Regions from separate parts of the Scandinavium sp. M-37 genome, predicted to be linked through region 2. Evidence: predicted binding sites of a transcription regulator. Region 2 holds the regulator's gene; each other region holds the start of a gene.
The links. Region 2 encodes Fur, which represses iron uptake genes when iron is present. Its sites were predicted from a motif close to ATAATAATGAGAACNACTATCAA; they were not measured.

Region 1 (6,030 bases), on a different contig from region 2:
GGCGGCGGCTGCGCTGCCAAATTTGCTGCTCATCACGCCCATCGCCCCGGTAGCCATTTCCCCGTCACCTTTACTGGCTTCAATTGGGTTGGCCAGTACGCTCAGGCTGAACGTGTCTTTCAGGCTCTGCCAGGTCTCTTCTGCCGCACCGCCCAGCTCATCCAGAAGATTAAATTCCGCTGGGTTAAACGCTTCCTGCTGGATATCTTCGGCGGTGTAGAGCGTGTTCAACGTCCCGACGACCACTTCTTTCGCCATCGCGCCGGTGAACAGCCCGACGGTGGCCTGCCAGTTGTCTTCATGCACGCCAATTGGCTTGAACAGCGGGGTGATGACGCGGCTGACCGAGGCCAGGGCGGAATCGTTGATGTTGTCTGCCGCCTGGCCGCTGAGGGTAAAGCTGTTCAGCGCGCTGAGGAAAATACTGACAATCACAATGACTTTACCGGCGCGCAGTACGAAGCCTTTCAGGCGCTGCCAGGTCTGAATAATCAGGCTTTTCAGATGCGGAACGTGATAAACCGGCAGCTCCATCACGAACGGTGAGGCTTCCCCACGCATGATGGTGTGTTTGAGCATCAGCCCGGTGAGGACAGCCATCACAATACCGAGCACGTACAGCGAGAACACCGCCAGCGCGCCATCCTGGCCAAAGAAGGCCGCCGCAAACACTGCGAAAATCGCCAGGCGCGCACCGCAGGACATAAACGGCGCCATCATGATGGTCATCAGGCGTTCACGCGGGGCATCCAGAGTACGCGCCCCCATCACCGACGGGACGTTACAGCCGAAGCCCACAATCAGCGGCACGAATGATTTCCCAGGCAGGCCGAGGGACTGCATCAGGCGGTCCATCACAAAGGCCGCGCGGGCCATATAGCCGGAATCTTCGAGGAACGACAGGAACAGGTACATCATGCCAATCTGCGGCACCAGCGGCAGGACGGTGTTGATCCCGCCGCCTATCCCCTGAGCGAGGAAAATGGTTAGCCATTCAGGGAAGTGCAGGGTCGCACCCACCCACTGAATACCGTGAATAAAGATGGCAACCGAACCAGCGTCAAAAATCGGCTGCAGTGCGCCGCCGATGTTGATAGCCAGCAGGAACATCAGGTACATCACAAACAGGAATACCGGCAGGCCGAGGAAACGGTTGAGAATGATTTTATCGACGGCGGCGGTGAAACGGCTCGGTTCGGCGGTCAGGGTGTTGCTCACCACATCGCACACGGCGGCGATCGACTGATAACGGGCATCGGCAATGTGCAGCGCCGGGTCATCCATTTCTTCATGCAGGCGATGCGTCACGGCATCGAGCTGCTGCTGTGCGGCGTCTCCGGCGTACGCCAGGCTGTAGATATCGCCTTCAAGCATTTGTAGCCCCAGCCAGCGGCGCTGCTTGAGCGGCATCTCCTGTGGCATCACTTTCGCCAGACCCTCGGCCTCACGCAGCAACGGCTGCGCATAATGCACCAGCTCTAAATCATCATTAGCCTGGTGGCGGTCAAGGGTCATTTTCAGTGCTTCAATGCCACGCCCACGGGTGGATACCAGCGGGATAACCGGGCAACCGAGGCGTTTCGACAGCGCGTCGACTTCAATGCGGATTTGCTGTTTCTCTGCGATATCCAGCATGTTCAGCGCCACCACGCAGGGAATGCCGAGTTCCAGCAGCTGGAGCGTCAGATACAGATTGCGTTCGAGATTCGAGGCATCGACCACGTTGATCAGCAGGTCGGCGTCACCGCTCAGAATATAGTGACAGGCAATCTGCTCATCTAAAGAGGTTTGCGAAGAGATGGTGGTCAGAGAGTAGGTGCCCGGCAGGTCAACCAGCGTCACCTGACTGTCGGTGGTGTTGAACTGACCTTCTTTACGCTCAACCGTTACGCCTGACCAGTTGCCTACGCGCTGACGCGCCCCGGTCAATTGATTAAATAAGGTTGTCTTCCCGGAGTTAGGATTGCCAATCAGGCCAACGGTTAATTTCTTCATTTTCTAAAACTCGCTATGTCTGGCGGGAATTAACGGGTAAGCGCTTCAATCTCAATTAATGCCAGGTCTTTCTTACGTAATACCAGGCTGACGCGACGGGTTTCGATATGCACCGGATCGCCAAGCGGGGCGACGCGAACCACATGAAAAGACGAACCCGGCAACATGCCGAGCGAAAGTAATTTCTGCCGATAAGCCGGGCTGATGTCGCGTGAGAACCCGGTAATCTTCCACGTACTGTCAGGAGTGAATTGCATATGGCCTGCTTGGGTCGCTAATTTTGTAGAGTATAAAATATCAACAGCGACGATGATAATGAGAATGGTTTCCACCTTCAATCAATAAAATGTGAGCGGATGTTCAGTTTGTTGAATAATTCACGGGAAGTTGATGTGGCTCAATATTACCGCTGAGAGGTGTGTTTGCTAAAAAGCAGAGTTGTTATCAAAGTGAAAATAAATAGGCGGATAATTTAAGAGTAAAAGCCCTCTGAAAATAGAGGGCCTGAGAAGGACAAGCTTATTTTTTCTTCATTGCCGCAGCAAGCGCGTCCATCATTGCGCTGTTACCGGCAGGCTGCGCGTCACGACCGCGTGGTTTCGCCGCTTTGGCCGCCGGGCGGGCGTTCTGTTCACGACCGCCACCGCTGCCACGACGTGTGTTGCTGTCGCCAGGCTGCTCGTCCAGACGCATGGTCAGGGCGATACGCTTGCGCTGCAGATCGACTTCCATCACTTTGACCTTCACGATGTCGCCCGCTTTCACCACGGTGTGTGGATCTTCGACGAACTTGTCGGCCAGGGAAGAGATGTGAACCAGGCCATCCTGATGCACGCCGATATCCACAAACGCACCGAAGTTGGTCACGTTGGTGACTGCGCCTTCCAGCACCATGCCCGGCAGCAGATCGTTCATGGTTTCCACCCCGTCAGCAAACTGCGCGGTTTTGAACTCCGGACGCGGGTCACGGCCTGGTTTTTCCAGCTCTTTGATGATGTCGGTCACCGTCGGCAAACCAAAACGCTCGTCGGTAAAATCGACGGCTTTGACGTCGCGCAGCGCGCTACTGTTGCCCATCAGGTCACTCAGCGCCTGCTCGGTCGCCGCCAGAATGCGCTCGACTACCGGATAGGCTTCCGGGTGAACGGTGGAGGCATCGAGCGGATTATCGCCGTGGTTAATACGCAGGAAGCCCGCGCACTGTTCAAAGGCTTTTGGCCCCAGGCGGCTGACTTTCAGCAGCTGCTGACGGTTCTGGAACTGACCGTTCTCATCACGCCAGCTGACAATGTTCTGCGCCATCATTCGTGTCAGGCCCGCTACGCGGGTCAGCAGCGGCACGGAGGCAGTATTCAGGTCAACGCCTACGGCGTTCACACAGTCTTCGACCACCGCGTCCAGCTTACGCGCCAGCTGGCCCTGGCTGACGTCGTGCTGATACTGGCCGACCCCGATTGATTTCGGGTCGATTTTCACCAGCTCTGCCAGCGGATCCTGCAAGCGACGGGCGATAGACACCGCCCCACGGATAGAGACGTCGAGGTCCGGGAACTCCAGCGCCGCCAGTTCCGACGCGGAGTACACCGACGCCCCGGCTTCGCTGACAATCACTTTTTGCGCGGTCACTTTCGGGAACTGCTTCTGCACGTCGAGGAAGAAACGCTCGGTTTCACGCGACGCGGTGCCGTTGCCGATAGCCACCAGCTCCACGTTGTGTTTCTCGCACAGCGCGGCCACCGCGACAGCCGCTTTCGCCGCCTGACCGGTGTGTGGATAGATGGTGTCAGTAGCAACCAGCTTGCCAGTGCCGTCAACTACCGCCACTTTAACGCCGGTACGCAGGCCAGGATCGAGGCCCATTGTGGCGCGCAGGCCCGCTGGTGCGGCCATCAGCAGGTCGTGCAGGTTACGGGCAAAGACGTTAATCGCTTCGTCTTCTGCGCGTTCACGTACGGTGCCCATCAGTTCGGTTTCGAGGTGCATCAGCACCTTGATACGCCAGGTCCAGCTCACCACGCCTTTACGCCAGCTGTCTGCCGGGGCGTTGTTCAGACGTAGGCCGAGGTGATTAATGATAATGTGCTCGCCCTGGCTCTCTTTCGGCGGCTCGTCGAACTGCGGGTCGGCATTCAGCGACAGTTGCAGAATGCCTTCGTTACGGCCACGGAACATCGCCAGGGCGCGGTGAGACGGCACGGTCGCAATCGGTTCGTGATGGTCGAAGTAATCACGGAATTTCGCGCCTTCTTCCTCTTTGCCGCTGACCACAACGGCCACCAGATGGGCGTTCTTCCACAGATACTCACGCACTTTCGCCAGCAGCTGTGCGTCTTCGGCAAAGCGCTCCATCAGGATGTAGCGCGCCCCGTCGAGGGCGGCTTTGGTGTCGGCCACGCCGTTGTCAGCATTGATGTATTTGGCGGCTTCGTCTTCTGGCGTATGCGACGGCTCGTTCCACAGCAAATCGGCCAGCGGCTCAAGGCCTGCTTCAATCGCGATTTGTCCTCGGGTACGGCGCTTCGGTTTATACGGCAGGTAGAGATCTTCGAGCTCGGTTTTGCTCAGGGTGCCCTTGATGGCTTTGGCCAGCTCATCGCTCAGCTTGCCCTGTTCGTCGATGGACTTGAGGATCGACTGACGACGCTCTTCCAGCTCACGCAGATAGCCAAGACGCGTTTCCAGGTTACGCAACTGGGTGTCGTCCAGACCGCCGGTGACTTCCTTACGATAACGTGCAATAAACGGCACGGTGTTCCCTTCATCAAGCAGGCGAACGGCAGCGGCTACCTGTTCGTTTCTGGCCTGAAGTTCACCCGCAATAATGCGGCAGAGCGAATCATTCATCATGGCTTTATTTCATCTTTAGGGTCGAAAATCAGGGGATAGTTATACGGATCGAACGGCAAAATTGCCAGCCGTTCGGGTCCGTAATCAGAGAGTTCCAGGCGGGTCACTTCACATATTCAATCTCATTGACGTACCAGCTGGCTTCACCGCCCGGCGTCTGAACGACGGCCAGGTCGCCGACCTCTTTTTTCAGCAGCGCGCGGGCCATGGGTGAATCAATCGAGATGTAATCTTTGCGGCCAAAAATCTCGTCATAGCCGACGATGCGAAAGCGTTTGGTGTCGCCATCGTCATTTTCGATTTCCACCCACGCGCCAAAGAAGACTTTGCCTTCCTGCTGCGGTGAGTAATCGACAATTTTTAAATTTTCCAGGCACTTGGTCAGATAGCGAACCCGACGGTCGATTTCACGCAGCCGCTTTTTATTGTACTGATAATCAGCGTTTTCACTGCGATCGCCCAGGCTTGCCGCCCAGGTCACTTTTTTGGTGACCTCTGGGCGTTCTTCACGCCAGAGGTAATCCAGCTCTTTCTTTAATTTCTCGTACCCTTCACGGGTGATTAGCGGCGTTTTCATTGTAATGCTACCTTGTGACTACCTTGTGCTTGCGCACATTTTGCCTCAAAGAATTCGACAGATGGTTAAAAAATAGTTTTCTGTGATGAAATGTACAGATAAGCTGCTGTTAAATATGCTTTGTAACAATTTCGGTTAGAATTTATACCAGATTTAGCTGGAGCGTAGCGTACGCTTTTTTGAGAATACGCACTCATAATTGTTACGAACCTTCTGGGAGTACACACAATGCAAGAGAATTATAAGATTCTTGTTGTAGATGACGATATGCGCCTCCGCGCGCTGCTTGAACGTTATCTGACTGAACAAGGCTTCCAGGTTCGAAGCGTCGCCAACGCCGAACAGATGGACCGCCTGCTGACCCGTGAATCTTTCCACCTGATGGTGCTGGATTTAATGCTGCCTGGCGAAGATGGACTCTCTATCTGCCGCCGTCTGCGCAGCCAGAGTAACCCGATGCCGATTATTATGGTGACGGCGAAAGGGGAAGAAGTTGACCGTATCGTGGGCCTGGAAATTGGCGCCGACGATTACATTCCAAAGCCGTTTAACCCGCGTGAACTGCTGGCCCGTATCCGCGCCGTGCTGCGTCGTCAGGCTAACGAACTGCC
Region 2 (6,030 bases):
AGCCGAGCGCAAACTGCACAAAACCTGCACACTAATTCTCCCATCGTCCTGGTTCACGGCCTTTTCGGTAGCCTGGATAACCTCGGGATCCTCGCGAGGGATCTGGTTGTCGACCACGATATTCTGCAAGTCGACATGCGTAACCACGGCCTTTCCCCGCGATCCGCGGAAATGACCTATCCGGCGATGGCGCAGGATCTTCTCGACACGCTCGATGCCAACGGCATTGAAAAAGCCACGTTGATCGGCCATTCCATGGGCGGGAAAGCGGTGATGGCGTTTACTGCCCTGGCGCCAGAACGCGTCGGAAAATGGGTGGCGATAGATATTGCTCCGGTGAATTATCAGGTGCGTCGTCACGATGAAATCTTTGCGGCCATCAACGCGGTGACCGAAGCCGCTGTCTCAAACCGTCAGCAGGCGGCAGAGGTTATGCGCAAGCATATTAATGAAGAAGGCGTGATTCAGTTCCTGTTGAAATCTTTTGTCGACGGCGAATGGCGCTTCAACGTGCCCGCATTGTGGGATCAGTATGAGCACATCGTCGGTTGGGAACCGATTCCCGCATGGGACCACCCTGCCCTGTTTATTGCTGGCGGCAATTCGCCTTATGTCACCAACGCGTACCGCGACGCCCTGTTAGCGCAGTTCCCACAGGCGCGAGCGCACGTGATTGCCGGGGCTGGACACTGGGTTCATGCTGAAAAACCGGATGCGGTACTCCGCGCTATCCGTCGCTACCTGGCGGAATGATTAAAATCCGAGCAAGCAAGCGCCATTGTGGCTCCCGGCGTTGGCGTGTGGGTTTCGCTCATGTATGATTGCGCGCTATCTGCGCCGGGCCTGTCGTCTGGCGGCTTGTTTCCCCGAAGTCACTCTGAATCATGGCAAAAGAACAAACGGACCGAACGACATTAGATTTGTTCGCAAACGAGCGTCGCCCGGGAAGGCCGAAAACCAATCCGCTCTCACGCGACGAACAGTTACGCATTAATAAGCGTAATCAGCTGAAACGCGACAAAAGCAACGGTCTCAAACGCGTTGAGCTTAAGCTCAATAACGATGCCGTTGACGCACTCAATGAGCTGGCGGATGCCAGAAACATGAGCCGCAGCGAGCTTATCGAAGAGATACTGATGCAACAACTGGCTGCGTTACACGGCCAGGAACGTGACTGAAAACACGAAATCTTTCACTTTCATTTAGCAGTGAGTGCAGTACGGCGCAATTGCAGTTCCCGCGCACTTCTCCTCCTGCTATCATTGCCTTTATCTGTGGGCAACATTCCACCATCATTTCATTACGTTTCAAGAGGTTATTTTACTCATGGCAATCACAGGTATTTTTTTCGGCAGCGACACCGGTAACACCGAAAATATTGCGAAGATGATCCAGAAGCAGCTGGGCAAAGACGTTGCCGAGGTGCATGACATTGCCAAGAGCAGTAAAGAAGACCTCGAAGGTTTCGACATTCTGCTGCTGGGTATCCCAACCTGGTACTACGGTGAAGCACAGTGTGACTGGGACGACTTCTTCCCGACGCTGGAAGAGGTAGACTTCAACGGCAAACTGGTGGCCCTGTTTGGCTGTGGCGATCAGGAAGACTACGCAGAATATTTCTGTGATGCGCTGGGCACCATCCGCGACATCATCGAACCGCGCGGCGCGACCATTGTCGGTCACTGGCCAACCGAAGGCTACCATTTCGAAGCCTCTAAAGGTCTGGCCGATGACAACCATTTTGTTGGTCTGGCCATTGATGAAGATCGCCAGCCTGAACTGACCGCTGAACGCGTTCAGAAGTGGGTAAAACAAATCTCTGAAGAGCTGCACCTGGAAGAGATCAAGAACGCCTGATGATGTCACGGCGCAGCGCCTGCGTTGCGCCGTATGATTGATGAACAAATCGATAGATTGCGTAAAATTAATAGTTATAAGCAATCAAATTAATCGCTACAAATTTTTAACTTTTGAGCACATATCTGTACAATGTCTTCTGTTTTGACGAGGTCGGATGTTTCGCTTTGCAGATGATGCCTCGTTTCTGAAAAGCATACTTTGCTCAGGGTTTGCAGTTTTCATTTAGGCACCGCAGTCCTATAATGAGACGCATTATCCTGAATTCATTCTTAGTAATACTTCCTATAAGGAAGTGTATCGCCTAGCAACAGGACTGATTCCGCATGACTGACAACAATACCGCATTAAAGAAAGCAGGCCTGAAAGTCACGCTTCCTCGATTGAAAATTCTGGAAGTGCTTCAGGAGCCTGACAATCACCATGTCAGTGCGGAAGACCTTTATAAACGCCTCATCGACATGGGCGAAGAAATTGGTCTGGCAACGGTGTATCGCGTTCTGAACCAGTTCGACGATGCCGGGATTGTCACCCGCCACAATTTCGAAGGCGGTAAATCTGTTTTCGAATTGACCCAACAGCATCACCACGATCACCTGATCTGCCTCGACTGTGGCAAGGTTATCGAATTCAGTGATGACTCTATCGAAGCGCGTCAGCGCGAAATTGCCACCAAACACGGCATTCGTCTGACCAACCACAGTCTTTATCTTTATGGCCATTGCGCAGAAGGCGACTGCCGTGAAGATGAGCACGCACATGACGGTGCCGAGAAATAATCGGCCCCCCAGAAAAGTAAAAGCCAACCTGACGGTTGGCTTTTTTATTGGCATTTTTGGCATAACATTGGGGCAATAGCGCCAACCGTCGAGGGTTACGGCTTAGGCGTATTGTTACTGCGAATCTCTTTCCACACCTGATCACAACGGGCTTTGACTGCCTGATCGTTGCCGGTCCGCGTCGCCAGAATACAATTCTGGTAATCCAGTACGCGTACACTTTCCTGATTCGCAAACTGCTGATGGGTCTTGTCAGTTTTCAGCACGTTAAGCACGCTCTGGCAGGCGTCAATTTTATCCGGATTTCCTTCAGCGGTATTGATACAGGCGCTGTAGGCATCTTTCAGCTTGCTGTCTTCTTGTGGTGCGGGAGATGGCTGTGCGCAGGCCACCAGCCCGGAAGCCATAACGGCGATAAGAATCAATTTTTTCATGATACGGCCTTATCAATGCGCGGCAGGTTTACCCTGCCGCACGCGTGTCAGAAGATAGTGAACGGGGCGATAACGATGAACTTCACGTCACGCTCATCCTGGAAGATGTTGCCGTAACCACCGCCCCAGCTTGGGATGTCGGAGTGGTTGTCGTATTGAGTGAAGTGCAGTTTGAACAGCGTGCCTTTCGCACGGCCTTCCTGCACGGTGTACATCGCATCAAAGCTGTAAGAAGACTCTTTGATTTTGTTCGAGGCGTTGTCTTCACGCTGACCCGCGCTGTTGATATACCAGTCTGCCGGTTTGGCATCCCAGGCATACACGTAAGATGCACCGACGGCCCAGCCCGGCATATCCCAATTTTTCAGGTCATACATCGCACCGAAGAACACCGCTTTTTCGCCGTTGGCGTTGAAGTCTGAGCGGTTATCCCACCAGATATCGAGACGACCGTTGGAGGAGGCATAGGTCGGGGTCATACGCTGGAGGAAGTAACCCTGCTGGCCTTCTGCTTTTACCCACGTCCCTTCAAGGCGCAGGTCAACCACGTCAGCCACTTTATAGCCGAAGGTCAGTGCCTGTAACCACGCGGTGCCGTCGTAGATATCGTTAATGGTGTTGCTCTCAACGGTGTCACGCGCCCCATAGAATTGGTAGCTGGTCGAGAGTGGTGCACCGGCGACATCAAATTTGTAGCTGGCTTTGGCGAAGTACTGATCCATAAAGCCTTCTGCCTGACCAAATGCCGCTTCCAGCACCAAGTCATTTTTGAAATCATACTTAGCACCAATGGAGTGCAGATACTCAACTTTGGTCTTCTTATCGTTCTGATAAAAATGATCTGTTTCGAGGTGCCATGGAGCCTTGTATTCGTTGGTCCACATATAGGAGAAACTCAACGCGCCTGCATCACCGTAATCAAAGTTAGCCCCGGCTTCTGCCCCTTGATACGTACCTGGCATAAAGCTCCAGTGCGGCGCTAAAAGCGTTTGCCCGGTTGGCTGAATATAACCTGCTCGCGCCCAGGTTGGGCCCAGTTTGAATTTCGCGGCAGCTTTATAAAGGCTGATTCCACTCTTATCGCCAGAGTAATCTTCGTCGTAACCTTTATTAATGGATGAGAATGCAATTTCGTTTGGGTGTCCGCTTTCTGATGACTCCGCCATTTCAATAGCGGTGAAAGCAGCAATATCAAGGCCGATAAAATCGGCGGCATAGCCAGACTGGAAGTCGAGGTTAGCGTTCCAGGTGGAATGGGAAAGGTTGGTTTTGTACTTGTCGCCGTCGGTGACGTCTTTACGGTCACGTTCACGTTGCCAGTAATAGACACCGCCGGTTAAGGTTGAATCGTCTACGAATCCTGCTGCACTGGCTTGCGGAACTGCAATCCAGCCCGACATTGCGGTGACCCCGGCAATAGCCAGCGCCAGCGTACTACGTTTGCCACTGAACGTACGCATGTGTATATCCTCTTTGACTTTTAAAAACGCGCTCACAAAGGTGAACAGCGATAAAAATAAGTACTGCAAAAAAGTAGCGAGGCAGAAATGTCCTAACGCTATGTCGGTAGACTATTTTTCGCGACGCGAATTATCAATCCTTTTTCCGCACGAAAGCACAAGATTATGACAGGGCGCACATATTTGATTGCGTTTTGTTACAAAGTTGCGTTTTTAAAGGAGATGCCGCAAGGTGCATTAGGCTGGGGTTTTACAACGAATTAGAGAATAACGTCAGTTGAAAATGTAACAAGGCAGAGGCGGTGTTTCATAGATCGAAATGATATTATTTCGCATCACGAAAATGACATAAAAAAAGCGCCGCTCAGGGCGACGCTTCTTCATTTTGCGATAACGGAACGGTTACTCGCCCGCTTTCGCCCAGGTATCACGCAGACCCACGGTGCGGTTAAACACCAGCTTCTCAGCGGTGGTATAACGGCTGTCGAGGCAGAAGTAACCCTCACGTTCGAACTGATGCGCTTTGCCCACTTCAGCGGCTTTCAGCGAAGGCTCAGCATAGCCCTGCTTGATAACCAGTGATTCTGGGTTGATGACAGCCAGGAAGTCCTCTGCGGCCCCCGGGTTCGGCACGCTAAACAGACGATCGTACAGGCGAATCTCAACCGGCAGCGCATGCTGAGCGCTAACCCAGTGGATCACGCCTTTCACTTTACGACCATCAGCCGGATCTTTACTCAGCGTATCGGCATCATAAGTACAGAAGATAGTCGTAATGTTGCCTTCTGCATCTTTCTCTACGCGCTCGGCCTTAACCACGTAAGCGTTGCGCAGGCGCACTTCTTTGCCCATCACCAGACGCTTGTACTGCTTGTTGGCTTCTTCACGGAAGTCAGCGCGATCGATCCAGATTTCCCCACTGAACGGCACTTCACGGCTGCCCATTTCAGGTTTGCTCGGGTGGTTCGGCATGGTGACGATTTCGCTTTCACCCTGCGGGTAGTTTTCGATAACCAGTTTAACCGGATCGATAACCGCCATCGCACGCGGTGCATTATCGTTGAGATCTTCACGAATGCAGGATTCCAGCGATGCAATCTCGATGGTGTTGTCCTGCTTGGTGACGCCGATGCGCTTACAGAACTCACGAATGGACGCTGAGGTATAGCCGCGACGACGCAGACCGGAGATGGTCGGCATACGCGGATCATCCCAGCCTTCAACGTGCTTGTCGGTAACCAGCAGGTTCAGCTTACGCTTGGACATCACGGTGTATTCCAGATTCAGACGAGAGAACTCGTACTGACGCGGATGGACCGGAATGGAAATGTTGTCCAGCACCCAGTCGTACAGGCGACGGTTGTCCTGGAATTCCAGCGTACACAGCGAGTGGGTAATGCCTTCCAGCGCATCGCTGATGCAGTGAGTGAAGTCATACATCGGGTAGATGCACCACTTACTGCCGGTCTGATGGTGATCGGCGAATTTGATGCGATACAA
Region 3 (6,030 bases), on a different contig from region 2:
CCTCGAAGTCGATTCCCTGAGCCTCAATCCTGGCCGTCAGGAAGCCAGCTTCGATGGCACCACCCTGGAACTGACGGGCACCGAATTCACGCTGCTGTACCTGCTGGCGCAACATCTCGGCCAGGTGGTTTCTCGTGAACATTTGAGCCAGGAAGTGCTGGGTAAACGCTTAACGCCGTTTGACCGCGCTATCGACATGCACATTTCCAACCTGCGCCGTAAGCTGCCGGAACGGAAAGACGGTCATCCGTGGTTTAAAACCCTGCGTGGTCGCGGCTATCTGATGGTGTCCGCTTCATGATAGGAAGTTTGACCGCTCGCATCTTTGCCATTTTCTGGTTAACCCTGGCACTGGTGCTGATGCTGGTATTGATGTTGCCCAAACTCGATTCACGCCAGATGACGGAACTGCTCGATAGCGAGCAGCGCCAGGGCTTGATGATTGAGCAACATGTTGAAGCCGAACTGGCGAACGATCCGCCCAACGATTTAATGTGGTGGCGCCGTCTGTTTCGCGCTATCGACAAATGGGCGCCTCCGGGACAACGCCTGCTGCTGGTAACCAGCGAAGGCCGCGTGATCGGCGCAGATCGCAATGAAATGCAGATCATTCGTAACTTTATCGGCCAGTCTGATAATGCCGATCATCCGCAGAAAAAACGCTATGGGCGCCTCGAAATGGTCGGTCCCTTCTCCGTTAGAGACGGGGAGGATAACTACCAGCTGTACCTGATTCGCCCGGCAAGCACCTCGCAATCCGATTTCATTAACCTGCTGTTTGACCGTCCGCTGTTGCTGCTGATTGTCACCATGCTGGTGAGTTCACCGCTGCTGTTATGGCTGGCGTGGAGCCTCGCCAAACCTGCCCGTAAGCTGAAAAATGCCGCCGATGAGGTCGCCCAGGGCAACCTGAGACAGCATCCGGAACTGGAAGCCGGGCCGCAGGAATTTTTGGCTGCGGGTTCCAGCTTTAACCAGATGGTGACCGCGCTGGAAAGAATGATGACCGCCAACCAGCGTCTGCTTTCTGATATCTCCCACGAACTGCGCACGCCGTTAACACGTCTGCAGCTAGGTACTGCTCTGCTACGCCGTCGTACCGGCGAGAGCAAAGAACTGGAGCGTATCGAAATGGAAGCGCATCGTCTGGACAGCATGATCAACGACCTGCTAGTGATGTCGCGCAATCAGGCGAAAAACGCCCTGGTGAGCGAAAATCTGAAGGCCAATCAGCTGTGGGGAGAAGTACTGGACAACGCCGCCTTTGAGGCAGAACAGGTCGGCAAATCCTTCACCGTTGAATACCCGCCTGGCCCGTGGCCGCTGTACGGTAACCCGAATGCGCTGGAAAGTGCGTTTGAGAATATCGTGCGTAACGCCCTGCGCTATTCGCACACCAAAATCTCGGTCAGCTTCTCGGTAGATAAAGACGGTATCACCATTAACGTGGATGATGACGGCCCGGGCGTTAGCCCTGAAGACAGAGAACAGATTTTCCGTCCGTTCTACCGCACCGATGAAGCCCGCGATCGCGAATCCGGCGGCACCGGTCTGGGTCTGGCGATTGTCGAAACCGCTATCCAGCAGCATCGCGGCTGGGTGAAGGCAGATGACAGCCCGCTGGGCGGCTTACGTCTGACCCTGTGGCTGCCATTGTACAAACGAGGTTAAGGGATGTGTGGGGGAAATTATTTCCCCCACAGCCGCCGCGAATTATCTTCAATCTGCCCATTCAGACGCCGCTTCTGCATGGTTCGCGTCCAACTCACCGACAATCCTGCCGCCGACAGCAGCCGACGATACTGTTCATCGTCATACGGCGTGTACCACGCAATCGCCGCTGCGTCATATACCGACACATCGCTTAAGCGTGACACCAGTTCCAGCGGCTGTTCCGTCGAGACCTTTCCCGCCACAATAACCCGATACAGCCAGCCCATTTTGCCGCTGCTCTGCATCTGCGAAGACAAGTCGCTGATACCGAAGTGATAATTGAGCTTGAAGCACGGCGAACGGGGCTGCGTGACCTGAATCAACGCCTCACCCCAGCGATAGATGTCACCGATAAATACGGTCTTTTCCGTCATCCCGATCGTGGAGAGATTCTCGCCAAACGCCGAGGCGCAGAACAGGTCTGCCTGTTCGGGAAATTCCCGCGCCCACTCGGTATAATGCTCACGGGGATAGTGGCACAGCGCGCGGTCCGGCCCGCCGTGAATTTTCTTTTCCGCCTGCTCATCGCCCACCAGACCCCGGTCAGTGAGTTCCAGCTCGCCATCGACCTGCCGTTTTGCAATCGCGCTGGGACGGCTACCGTCATACTGCCGCACGCTGCCCGTAAACACGTCCATCGGATATCGCATCTTCCCTCTCCTGCTCTTAAGACTCATCTTCGCTATTTTTGCACGTATTCTGCGCAAAATGCGACAGGCATAAAAAAACCCTGCTGAATCAGCAGGGTTTATTTTCAGCAGCCCGAAAGCCGCGAGACAGGCGTTAACTTTGCCGTCTTATTTTTTAGCCGCGAAACGTGCCGCTGCTTCGTCCCAGTTCACCACGTCCCAGAAGGCTTTGATGTAGTCCGGGCGACGGTTCTGGAATTTCAGATAGTAAGCATGTTCCCACACGTCCAGGCCCAGGATTGGGAAACCGGAAGTGCCAGAAATTGCTTCACCCATCAGCGGGGAATCCTGGTTAGCGGTAGACACAACAGCCAGTTTGCCGTCTTTCAGTACCAGCCACGCCCAGCCGGAACCGAAACGGGTGGCAGCGGCTTTCTCGAACTCTTCTTTGAATTTCTCAACGGAGCCGAAGGTGCTTTCGATAGCCGCTTTCAGGTCGCCCTGCAGAGTGGTACCGGTTTTCAGGCCTTTCCAGAACAGGCTGTGATTAGCGTGGCCGCCGGCGTTGTTACGCAGAACGGTTTTCTTGTCTGCTGGCAGCTGATCCAGTTTAGCGATCAGTTCTTCAACCGGCAGATTAGCGAATTCTGGCAGGCTTTCCAGCGCCGCATTGGCGTTGTTCACGTAGGCCTGGTGGTGTTTAGAGTGATGGATTTCCATCGTCTGCTTGTCAAAGTGCGGCTCAAGGGCATCGTACGCGTACGGAAGGGATGGCAGTGTATAACTCATATTCATCTCCAATTATCATCGGGCGGCAGAGGTGTTACGCCGCGTAAGCAGTTGGTCCATTATAGTTAATTAAATGATATTGAAAATGCTTATCAATGCCGTAATTTTAATAAGGTTATAACTTTTGGTGATGTGGCAGAATTTGTGAGCCCGCTCAAGGGGAACACGCGCTTTTTGCCAGGTCTGCGCTTTCCACGGCAGCGGCCCGAAGGTTAATCAACTGGCTGATTTTTATACTCCGTGCTTCAGATGAAAGAATCATCGATGTAAAACATGAGGGTAAAAAATGAGTCACGCGATTACGATGGGTATTCTTTGGCATTTGATAGGTGCGGCCAGTGCAGCCTGTTTCTATGCCCCATTCAAGAAAGTTAAAAATTGGTCCTGGGAAACGATGTGGGCTATTGGTGGTTTTGTTTCATGGCTGATCCTGCCCTGGTCAATCAGCGCCATGCTGTTGCCAGATTTCTGGGCATACTTCGGTTCTTTTAATGCCTCTACGCTGCTGCCAGTGTTCCTGTTCGGTGCCATGTGGGGGATCGGTAACATCAATTACGGCCTGACCATGCGCTACCTCGGCATGTCGATGGGCATCGGGATCGCTATCGGCATCACGCTGATTGTCGGCACCCTGATGACGCCTATCATCAATGGTCAGTTTGATGTGTTGATTGGCACCCAGGGCGGGCAGATGACGCTGTTGGGCGTGCTGGTGGCGGTTATCGGCGTGGGCATTGTTACTCGTGCCGGGCAGCTAAAAGAACGCAAGATGGGCATCAAGGCTGAAGAGTTCAATCTCAAGAAAGGTTTGATCCTGGCGGTAATGTGCGGGATTTTCTCCGCAGGTATGTCATTTGCGATGAATGCCGCTAAACCGATGCATGAAGCCGCCGCCGCTCTCGGCGTCGATCCGCTGTACGTCGCCTTGCCAAGCTATGTCGTTATTATGGGCGGCGGCGCGGTTATTAACCTCGGCTTCTGTTTCATCCGTCTTGCCACCAAATCAAATCTGTCGATAAAAGCGGACTTCTCGCTGGCAAAACCGATGATCATCGGCAATATCCTGTTTTCTGCGCTTGCCGGTCTGATGTGGTATTTGCAGTTCTTCTTCTATGCCTGGGGCCACGCGCGCATCCCGGCACAGTATGACTACATGAGCTGGATGCTGCACATGAGCTTCTACGTGCTGTGCGGTGGCGTAGTGGGTTTAATTCTGAAAGAGTGGAACAATGCCGGACGCCGCCCGGTGGGTGTATTGAGCCTGGGTTGCGTGGTAATTATCATCGCTGCAAATATCGTGGGCTTAGGCATGGCTAACTGATTACGCGACCCTTTTATGCCGATGACGCCACTGCCCTGGCGTCATCCCCACTTCCCGGTTAAAAACCACTGAAAAATAGTTACTGTCCTCAAAGCCGCAGTGCATAGCGATTTCTCCGATCATCAATTCAGAATGACCCAGCAGATACTGCGCATGGCAGATACGCAGCTGACGCAGATAATGGTTGATGGTCATCCCGGTCTGACTACGAAACTGCTGACGCAGCGCCCGTTCGCTACAGGCCTGTTGTTCACAGAAACTATCCAGGGCAAAAGGCCGGTTCAGACTACCCGCCAGCGCGGTGAGCAGTTTATCGAGCAGTGCCTCGCTTTCGGTAGCGGCCAGGTTATCGGTGGCGTAGCGATGCCGGCGTAAGGTCATGACCAGCTGGGCAAATAACAACTCAGCCATCTCGTTCGCATCGCTACAGGCTTTATGACTCTCCTGCTCAAGCGCGGTAATCACCTGTCGCGCCTGAGTCATGCCGCTGCTGCCGATTCGCCAGTGCGGCGTCCAGTTCATCCCGTTCAGGCCAGGAATGTGCGCCGCCCAGTCGACGTTAAGTTTCAGCCGCTCCGGACAATAAATAATGTTCTGCAAAACCAGGTCGTTCACCGAGGCGTAGGAGTGTTTGTCCTCGGCGCGAATGTAGAACAAATCGCCGCGGGTGATGCGATACGGACGATCGTTAAGGATGTGCAAACCATTGCCGCGCCACACCAGCACCAGCTCACAAAACTCATGGGTATGCTCCGCAAAGACATTTTGCGGATAGCGATCGGCCACCGCCACCGCCTGCTGCGGATTGGCAAAAAAATCCGCTTTTCTCAGAATCAAAGGATACGTCACTCCGGCACCTCAAATGCAGAATCACCGGTTAGTATTCACTACTTCAGGATAAAAAACGGTGATTGTGTTCTCGAATATGTCATCGCACCGGACACCTCCCGTACAAAATATATAAAATTTAAATGAATAAGTTTTTAAAACAGCGCCACCAATATTAATCAAACCACAATATGTTATTAACGGAACAGCGATTGACTTATTTTCATCATTCAACGCAAGATCGCGACGCAAGGAATCTCACATCAAAGGAAAAATGATGCAATTAAAATTAAAGACCCTCTCTTTATTAGCCCTCACTTTTATTTCAACAATATCTCACGCACAGGTCATTAGCGAATATGTTTTTACGCAAAATGGCGGTGATTTAAATAATATCAAATCAACTATTGCCGACGTCAATGAACCCTTACGGGTACAAAGCTATGACCGCGCCTTTAATGCCGTCGGCCATATTTACAGCTGTACGGCAACCTGGCTGGGTGACGATGGTGAGTGGGTATATATTCTCGCCGCTGCCCACTGCAATGGGGCCACAAAAGATGTTAGCAACACGGGTTATAATTTCTATGCCGATGACGACAAGACCGTTATTGCCAGCGGGGGAACAGTTTATACGGTTCCAGAGCGCAACCACCGCCCGGCAGGCTACGGCGGCGCCTCAACCGACCTGGAAATCCTGAAGTTGAAAAAAGTGGCCGACTACCGCGATAAAAACGGCAAGAAGGTCGT

Region 1: a site for Fur is predicted at 2,305-2,327, ahead of feoA (ferrous iron transporter A). Genes of this name have one in related genera too.
Region 3: a site for Fur is predicted at 3,205-3,227, ahead of sodA (superoxide dismutase [Mn]). Genes of this name have one in related genera too.

What each region holds. Positions count from the first base shown of each region.
Region 1 covers NZ_JBIGIN010000016.1:15,157-21,186, forward strand. The annotation lists gene feoB (Fe(2+) transporter permease subunit FeoB) at 1-1,995, opposite strand, end outside; gene feoA (ferrous iron transporter A) at 2,025-2,252, opposite strand; gene ACG0Z5_RS13035 (Tex family protein) at 2,515-4,842, opposite strand; gene greB (transcription elongation factor GreB) at 4,946-5,419, opposite strand; gene ompR (two-component system response regulator OmpR) at 5,648-6,030, shown strand, end outside.
Region 2 covers NZ_JBIGIN010000007.1:111,176-117,205, forward strand. The annotation lists gene ybfF (esterase) at 1-753, shown strand, start outside; gene ybfE (LexA regulated protein) at 885-1,178, shown strand; gene fldA (flavodoxin FldA) at 1,327-1,857, shown strand; gene fur (ferric iron uptake transcriptional regulator) at 2,184-2,636, shown strand; gene chiQ (ChiQ/YbfN family lipoprotein) at 2,732-3,070, opposite strand; gene chiP (chitoporin ChiP) at 3,118-4,530, opposite strand; gene glnS (glutamine--tRNA ligase) at 4,933-6,030, opposite strand, start outside.
Region 3 covers NZ_JBIGIN010000031.1:21,733-27,762, reverse strand. The annotation lists gene cpxR (envelope stress response regulator transcription factor CpxR) at 1-301, shown strand, start outside; gene cpxA (envelope stress sensor histidine kinase CpxA) at 298-1,671, shown strand; gene yiiM (6-hydroxyaminopurine reductase) at 1,689-2,363, opposite strand; gene sodA (superoxide dismutase [Mn]) at 2,511-3,131, opposite strand; gene rhaT (L-rhamnose/proton symporter RhaT) at 3,418-4,452, shown strand; gene rhaR (HTH-type transcriptional activator RhaR) at 4,453-5,301, opposite strand; gene ACG0Z5_RS18850 (hypothetical protein) at 5,555-6,030, shown strand, end outside.